One region of the Clostridium tanneri genome, then DNA from elsewhere that is predicted to be linked to it. Evidence: a T-box and tRNA genes for the amino acid it is inferred to sense, from the RefSeq annotation. Region 1 holds a T-box; the other holds one or more tRNA genes.
What was found. A T-box is a leader RNA that pairs with one kind of tRNA and senses whether it is charged. The one in region 1 lies ahead of P8V03_RS11110 (glycine--tRNA ligase), so its partner is inferred to be a tRNA-Gly.
Positions count from the first base shown of each region.

Region 1 (4,431 bases):
AGATCAGAGTGAAATACCAACAGATATTGTAAGTATAGGTTCTATTGTAAAGTTAAAAGATTATGAATTTGACGAAGAGGTAGAATATATAATAGTAGGTTCTGCAGAAGCTGATCCTATTAACAACAAAATATCTAATGAGTCACCGGTTGGTAGAGGACTAATAGGTAAGAAAGTTGGAGATATTGTGGAAATACAAGTGCCAAATGGAGTAAGTAAGTACGAAATACTTGGCATAAGAAGATAATTGGAGGTTAGTTAAATGTCAAATGATGAAAAGAACATAAACCAATTAGAAGAAGAGTTTAATGAACTGATAAGAGAAAGAAGACAGAAGTTCTTCAATCTTCAAAAGGATGGCAAAGATCCTTTTGATGTTTATAAGGTAGAAAGAACACATACATCTAAAGAGATAAAGGATAATTATGAAGAACTTGAAGGAAAAACAGCTACTGTAGCTGGAAGACTTATGTCAAAGAGAGTTCATGGAAAAGCTGGTTTCTCTGATGTGCATGACAGATATGGAAAAATTCAATTATACATAAAAATAGATAATGTAGGAGAAGAGAAACTTAAGGAATATAAAACCTACGATATAGGAGATTTGTTATCAGTAACAGGTACTGTGTTCAAAACAAAAACAGGAGAAGTATCTCTTCAAATTACTGATTTTCAGCTTATAGGAAAATCTCTAAAACCACTTCCAGAAAAGTGGCATGGACTAAAGGACCCAGATTTAAGATACAGACAAAGATATGTTGATTTAATAATAAATCAAGATGTTAGAGATACTTTTATGAAAAGAACAGCTATAATAAAAGCTGTGAGAGAGTTTTTGGATAACAGAGACTATCTAGAAGTTGAAACACCAGTGCTTTCACCAATAGCAGGTGGAGCAGCAGCTAGACCTTTTGATACTCATCATAATGCTTTAGATATAGATATGTACTTGAGAATAGCTACAGAGCTTTACTTAAAGAGACTTATAGTTGGTGGATTTGAAAAGGTATATGAAATTGGAAAGAACTTTAGAAATGAAGGAATAAGTGTAAGACATAACCCTGAGTTTACTATGATAGAATTATATGAAGCTTTTGCAGATTATAATGATATGATGGAGATTACAGAGAATATGATAGCTTACGTATGTGAAAAGGTTCTTGGTACCACTAAGGTTATGTATCAAGGAACGGAGATAGACTTCGCACCACCTTGGAGAAGAGTTACAATGGTTGATGCTGTAAAAGAATATGCTGGTGTAGATTTTAATGAAATAAAGACTGATGAAGAAGCAAGAGAAATAGCAAAAGAAAAGCATCTTAAGTTTAAAAAAGAATTAAAGGATTGTACAAAAGGTGAAATTTTAAATATGCTATTTGAAGAGTTTGGCGAAAGTCAATTAATTCAGCCTACTTTTATAATTGATTATCCTGTAGAAATATCACCTCTTACTAAGAAGAAGAGAGGAAACCCTGATTTCACTGAGAGATTTGAAGGATTCGTATTTGGAAGAGAATTATGTAATGCTTACTCAGAATTAAATGATCCTATAGTTCAAAAAGATAGATTTATCCAACAGCTTAAAGAGAGAGAGCTTGGAGATGATGAAGCCTACATGATGGATGATGACTTCATTAATTCATTAGAAATAGGTATGCCGCCTACAGGTGGACTTGGTATAGGTATAGATAGACTAATAATGTTCCTAACTGACGCTGCGTCTATCAGGGATGTTATATTATTCCCAACGATGAAACCAACACATCAATAATATAAGAGAAACTTATGGTATACACAAAGACCAACAACTTAAGGCTGTTGGTCTTTTTATTAAGAAATATTTATTAATTATATATGCTGTAAGTAAAAAAATATAAAGATATTAAAAAAAACTATTGATTTTTTTAATATCTTTGATATAATAATACATGTAAGTTAAGTTATTCCGTGGTAGCTCAATGGCAGAGCATTCGGCTGTTAACCGAAGGGTTGGAGGTTCGAGCCCTCTCCACGGAGCCATTTTTATTTTTTGTAATAAATGATGAATGTATATAATTTTAAATATTGTTGATAATAAGAATATATAAAGCTTAAAATCAATAGTTAATGTTGACAAATTGTGGAGATATGGTAAAATAAGTATAAGCAGAAGATAATTAAATATTCACTATGATAAAGAAGAGTAATAATTAATATCCTTTAAGAGAGATTGTGGTTGGTGAGAACAATCAGGGGTTGTTATGAAGGGAACTTTTGAGTGATAACTGTTAAAAGCAGGGCTTATGCCAAGAAGGGTGGAACCGCGGAATTAAAATTTCGTCCCTTAGCAGAAGGTCTTTTTTTTATACCTAAAAAGGATTATTTATAATTATCCATATCAATGATTGTTAAGTTTAGTGTTTGAAAATTAAATAGTTCACTATGATAAAGAAGAGTAGTAATTAATATCCTCTAAGAGAGATTGTGGTTGGTGAAAACAATTAGGAGTTATTTATGAAGGGAACTTTTGAGTGATAATTGTGTAAAGTAGGGCTCGTGCCAAGAAGGGTGGAACCGCGGAATTAAAATTTCGTCCCTTTATGGCAAGGGCTTTTTATATTTTTACAAAATATGTTAACAATAATTATATAATAGGAAATAGGAGGTAGTTTTATGTCAGTAGAAAAAACAATGGATAAAGTAGTGGCGTTAGCTAAAAACCGAGGATTCGTATATCCGGGATCAGAGATATACGGAGGACTTGCAAATACTTGGGATTATGGTCCTTTAGGTGTAGAGTTAAAAAATAATGTAAAGAGAGCTTGGTGGCAAAAGTTTGTTCATGAGAGCAAGTATAATGTCGGTATAGATGCAGCTATTCTTATGAACAAGGATGTTTGGGTTGCTTCAGGTCACGTAGGTAATTTTTCAGATCCTCTTATGGATTGTAAAGAGTGTAAAGCTAGATTTAGAGCAGATAAGCTAGTAGAAGAGCATATGACAGCTCAAGGTATAGAGAAAGCTAGTGCTGATGGTTGGAGCAATGAAAAATTAAAGAGTTATATAGACGATAATGGAATAGATTGTCCTACTTGTGGAAAACATAACTTTACAGATATAAGAAAGTTCAATTTAATGTTTAAAACATTCCAAGGTGTTACTGAGGATACTCAAGCAGAAATATTTTTAAGACCTGAAACAGCTCAGGGTATATTTGTAAACTTTAAAAATGTTCAAAGAACTTCAAGAAAAAAAGTTCCTTTTGGTATAGCTCAAATAGGAAAGTCTTTTAGAAATGAAATAACTCCTGGTAACTTTACTTTTAGAACTAGAGAGTTTGAACAGATGGAGCTTGAGTTTTTCTGTCAGCCAGGTACAGATTTAGAGTGGCACAGTTACTGGAAGGAATACTGTTGGAATTTCTTATTAAATCTTGGAATTAAAGAAGAGAATATAAGATTTAGAGATCATGATAAAGAAGAATTATCACACTACAGCAATGCGACTGCTGATATTGAATACTTATATCCTTTTGGATGGGGTGAATTATGGGGTGTAGCTGATAGAACTGATTATGACTTAAAGCAGCATCAACAACATTCTGGAAAGGATTTATCTTACCTTGACCCTGTTACAAATGAAAGATATATGCCTTATTGCATAGAACCTTCCGTAGGTGCAGATAGATTAACTTTATCATTTTTAGTAGACGCTTATGATGAGGAAGAATTAGAAGGCGGAGATGTTAGAACAGTAATGCGTTTCCATCCAGCTATTGCTCCATTTAAGGTGGCTATACTTCCGCTTACTAAGAAACTTTCTGATAAAGCTTTAGATATTTACGATAATTTAAGAAAAGAGTTTAACGTAGATTATGATGAAGCTGGAAGTATAGGAAAGAGATACAGAAGAGAAGATGAAATAGGAACTCCTTACTGTATAACTGTAGACTTTGATACTTTAGAGGATAACACTGTTACTGTTAGAGATAGAGATACTATGGAACAGTTTAGAATAAGTATAGATGAGATTAAAAGCTTCATAAAAGAGAAGATGGAATTCTAATATTACAAAGATTATATTCTAGTAACCAGTTTAGGTTTTTAGAATAAGTGAATTTTTATGTAGTATATAGCAAAAGCACTATGAATGAGATGGAGATTCATAGTGCTTATTTGTACTTGATAAGATAAAATACTAAATGATTAACTGAATTTTACAATCAAAAAGTTTTTTGGGTTTATAACCTTAGTAAGTATAATTTATGTATTAATATAATATTATTTAATGAAAACACAAAAAAATTAAAAAAATAACCGGATATTAATATCCGGTAAATAGGGTTTAATCATGGGGATATGTTATATGTTTAATTAAAACTTGGGGAATTATATTAATGTTTCCTTACGGCACACACATAGTATAGCATATGAAGACAATAAAGTTCAATAG
Region 1 is NZ_JARUJP010000011.1:117,289-121,719, forward strand. It holds gene greA (transcription elongation factor GreA) at 1-247, shown strand, start outside; gene lysS (lysine--tRNA ligase) at 263-1,771, shown strand; tRNA gene P8V03_RS11105 (tRNA-Asn) at 1,945-2,019, shown strand; T-box leader at 2,161-2,327, shown strand; T-box leader at 2,413-2,580, shown strand; gene P8V03_RS11110 (glycine--tRNA ligase) at 2,653-4,044, shown strand.

Region 2 (4,431 bases), on a different contig from region 1:
TAGTTTATATAGTTAAAAAGAAAAGTGGGAAAGCTTTAGATTAAGTTACTTAATGTTAAGGAGGAAGATAATTATGGCAGATAAATTAGTAAAGGCTACTGCTAGTGATGGAAATATTAGAATAATAGCAGCAATAACTACTGAACTTGTAAACGAGGCAGTTAAAATTCACGATTGTGCACCAACTGCTGCCGCTGCCCTTGGTAGGATGGTTACAGCAGGAAGTATTATGGGCTCAATGCTTAAGTCGGAAAAGGATTCTTTAACTCTTAAAATATCCGGTGGAGGAGAAGCTAAAGGGGTAGTAGTTACATCCTACGCTGATTCTACTGTAAAAGGGTATATAGGAAATCCCTCTGTAGATTTACCTGCGAATAGTAAAGGAAAGCTTGATGTTGGTGGAGCTATAGGGAAAAATGGTAATTTAGTTATTATAAGAGACATGGGACTAAAGGAACCTTATATAGGTCAGGTACCTATATATACAGGAGAAATAGGAGATGACTTAGCTTATTATTTCACCGTTTCTGAGCAAACACCATCAGCAGTAGGCTTGGGGGTGCTTGTAGACACAGACTTAAGTATAAAAGCTGCTGGTGGATTTATAATTCAAATGATGCCTGGAGCTAATGACTTAGTTGCAGATTTAGTGACATACAGACTTCAAGAAATACCATCTGTAACAGAAATGATAGTAAAAGGAATGTCTGTAGAAGATATGCTTAATTATATATTCGAAGATATGGATTTAAAAATACATGAAACTATGACACCTGCTTATAAATGCGATTGTTCAAGAGAAAGAGTAGAAAGAGCTTTAATAAGTATAGGTAAAAAAGATTTAGAAGAACTATATAATGAAGGAAAAACAGAAGAGTTAAAATGTCACTTTTGCAATAAATCCTATGAGTTTACTAGTGAACAAATAGGTAATATACTTAAGGGCGTTAAATAGGAAAAATTGATATATTATAATGGTAAAATGAAAGTTAAATGCTTTAATTTTCAAGTAATAGACCCTTAAGACTTATTATTGTTGTCATATAGCAAAGGAATAACTTATAACAAATAAATAGAGATTATAAGTTATTCCTTTTTAAGTTGTCCATTAAAACTATTATTATAGATTTTAATTAATAAGTTTGTAGTAAAAGTGAGAAAAAAGCTGAAACACTAAGGAAATTAAGAATAAATTCAATGAAATGTAAAATGTGACGTTGACAATACTTAATTATTTTTGTATTATAATATTCGTCAGCAGCGACAGAGCAGCATCAAATAATAACTTTAATAAGTTTTAAAAAAGGTGTTGACAAAGTCGAAAGATGATTATATAATAATAAATGTCTTAAAGACAAAGCGTATGGGCGCATAGCTCAGCTGGGAGAGCACCTGCCTTACAAGCAGGGGGTCACAGGTTCGATCCCTGTTGTGCCCACCATACGCGGCCCAGTGGCTCAGTTGGTTAGAGTGCCGGCCTGTCACGCCGGAGGTCGAGGGTTCGAGTCCCTTCTGGGTCGCCAAATTTAGGCTGGATAGCTCAGTCGGTAGAGCAGAGGACTGAAAATCCTCGTGTCCCTGGTTCGATTCCTGGTCCAGCCACCACTACGCGGGAGTGGCTCAGTGGTAGAGCGTCACCTTGCCAAGGTGAACGTCGCGGGTTCGAATCCCGTCTTCCGCTCCAGATGGCGCTATAGCCAAGTGGTAAGGCAGAGGTCTGCAAAACCTTTATCCCCAGTTCAAATCTGGGTGGCGCCTCCAAAAAACACTGTTTAGTAATTCTAAACAGTGTTTTTGTTTTTTTTTTGTATAAAATGTAAATTATAAGAGGCATAAGTTAACTTATGCCTCTTATAATTTACTGTTGGGAGTATAACCTTTTGATTAATTCTTCTAATTTATTAGCTAAAATCTTAAGAGAGTCAGCTAGATTAGAATTCTCCTTTACAGAAGCTATTTGTTGGTTAGTGATTGTAAGCACCTGCTCAGAGTTTAGAGAGGATTTTTTTGCTGTTCCCACCATCTGATCTATATAAGCAGAAATCTCCTCAGATTCAGCTGCCATTTCTTCAGTTAAGGCTGTTAGGTCTTCTATATCCTCTACAACTTTATTAGTGGCTTGTAAAATATCTTTAAATATATAACCGGATTTATCTACTATGTCCTTACCATTTAATACCTCTTTAGTCTGTAAGGCAAAGGATTCTACAGCAAGATTAGTATCTTCTTGAATTTGTTTTATTAAAACCTCAATTTCGGCAGCAGATTGAGAAGATTGCTCTGCTAGTTTTCTGACTTCATCTGATACTACTGAGAAGCCCTTACCGTGCTCTCCAGCCCTAGCAGCCTCTATAGCGGCATTAAGGGCTAGCAAATTTGTATCTGCTGATATTTTTGTAATGACTTCTACAATCTGTCCTATTTTTCTAGAATGTTCGTCTAATTTTTTTACAACATCTGCAGAAATTTGTGCAGATGAAATTACAGAATCCATTTGCGAAATAGCTTGATTTATAAAGCTGTATCCTTCATTAGCCTGTTCAGACATATCCCTTGAGCTTTCGGATACCTTAGAAAAGGTCTCTGCTATTTGCTGTACTGCAAGGGACATTTCACTCATTGATTTAGAAGTTTCTTCTGCTCCTATTAATTGGGATCTAGCGCCATTAGCTACTTCTAGCATAGATGTTACAATTTCATCATTGGTTTTTACTGATGTATTAGTGCTATTTGATAATGTGGTTGAAGAGTTTAAAATCAGTTGTGAGTTCTCTGACAGTTGTTGGATTAAATCTTTTATAAGTGAATCAGTTTTCTTTTTTTCATTTTCCATTATTAAAGTGTATTTTTTCTTGCTCATTATTTGCAAGATAGTTGCCCCAGAAGTAAAAACTAGAAAGGAAGCATGCAGCGCTACCATACCGGAGGAATAATGTTTTTCTCCAAATATTACGTCTGGAATTAGGTAAAGACCAGTTATATGCTGTATTGCAAATAATATAGTCATAGTAACAATAAGGTTGATATCTTCATAATAAGCCAGTATGGCTATAACCATAAAAATAGAGAAATGATACTCAACCATTCCTATTCCGCCAGCGATTATAGACATACTTGAAAAAGTAAGGGTAAGCATATTAAAAAATGGAATTCTCCCATCGTTCTTTTTTCTATTATATAGATATAGGGTTATAACAAAGGTTAAAATAGGAATTACTAAAAATATGTTTAATATTATTTCGTGATTCTCTAGCATTGGATGATTAAAGATATTTAGTACCCTGTTGAAAAAATGTATAAAGAAAGATATTAACATTGATGAAAAGGATAGAAAGGTCATTAACGCATTTTTTTGTTTAATCATATAGTCCTCCTTTTGTAATTTCGGGTTCCTTAAAGTTTTGTTATTTACAAAGGATATTATTAAAAAGACGATATAATATCCTTGTAAATAATTATCGAATTTTGTCTAATTAACTTTAAGGTTAATTCTCTATTACAAAAAGACTTCCTCTATCTATTAGCTTGTCCTTTCTTAAATAAACTGGTTTTACATTATGCTTTTTTAAAAAACTTAAAACTTCATTTCCATAAGCATAGTAATTTAAATCTCCGTAAAAAGCTAAAGTATTTTCATTAAGAAGACCACAACAACCTCCAATAAATCCATAATTCAAATTAGGCAGCTCAATATCTCCGGGAGGGAGAAGAAGTACGTCTATATTTTCAGTTATTAATGCTTTTGCTATAGACTTATCACTAGTCATAACTGCCCTCTCTGTTACAATAGCTGTTGAACATTTGCTATATCCTTGTTTTACATTTATCAGCTTTTTACTAGTCATCAGTTTCAAAAGTTCAGGATCAGTGTATTTTATATTATGCATAAATAAATTTGATAAGGATACACTATTTAAAATAATGTCGTAAGGATAAATATCTTTCAACTCATTTCCCGATAACAATACAGAAAATCCTAAATTTTTTAGCAGAGCTATAAAGTTTTTATCTACATCCTTATGAACCATTATTTTGTTTTTACTAATAATATGTAAAAGCATATCAGGATGCCCGCAAACTGCCTCATAAAGGGCTTGTGAAGGAGGGCATATTATAATTTTATAACCTAAACTTGTAATATTATATTTTTCTTCTTCTGTTATTCTAAAATCTACAATCGCATATTTCATTATAGTATCCTTCCTTATGTTTCACGCTAATTTACTTAAAAATTTAATGTTAATTAGTGAGGAGTTCTATTGGCTAGAAAAACCCTTTTTTCTATTCTATATTTTTGTCATATAAGTTTCAAGTACAGAGGTTACATGTCGGGATTTGACAAAAAGATTTTGTATATAGATTTAGTTTAGACACATACTATTTTTAGAAGGGAGTGTGAGGGATGCTATTACTTACAGTAGTATATGATAG
Region 2 is NZ_JARUJP010000008.1:117,002-121,432, forward strand. It holds gene P8V03_RS08925 (class I SAM-dependent DNA methyltransferase) at 1-44, shown strand, start outside; gene hslO (Hsp33 family molecular chaperone HslO) at 74-955, shown strand; tRNA gene P8V03_RS08935 (tRNA-Val) at 1,366-1,441, shown strand; tRNA gene P8V03_RS08940 (tRNA-Asp) at 1,447-1,523, shown strand; tRNA gene P8V03_RS08945 (tRNA-Phe) at 1,530-1,605, shown strand; tRNA gene P8V03_RS08950 (tRNA-Gly) at 1,610-1,684, shown strand; tRNA gene P8V03_RS08955 (tRNA-Cys) at 1,688-1,761, shown strand; gene P8V03_RS08960 (methyl-accepting chemotaxis protein) at 1,859-3,364, opposite strand; gene P8V03_RS08965 (DUF6873 family GME fold protein) at 3,486-4,190, opposite strand; gene ytxC (putative sporulation protein YtxC) at 4,403-4,431, shown strand, end outside.
Region 2: it has a tRNA-Gly gene. The T-box ahead of P8V03_RS11110 (glycine--tRNA ligase) is inferred to sense a tRNA for this amino acid. The anticodon was not compared.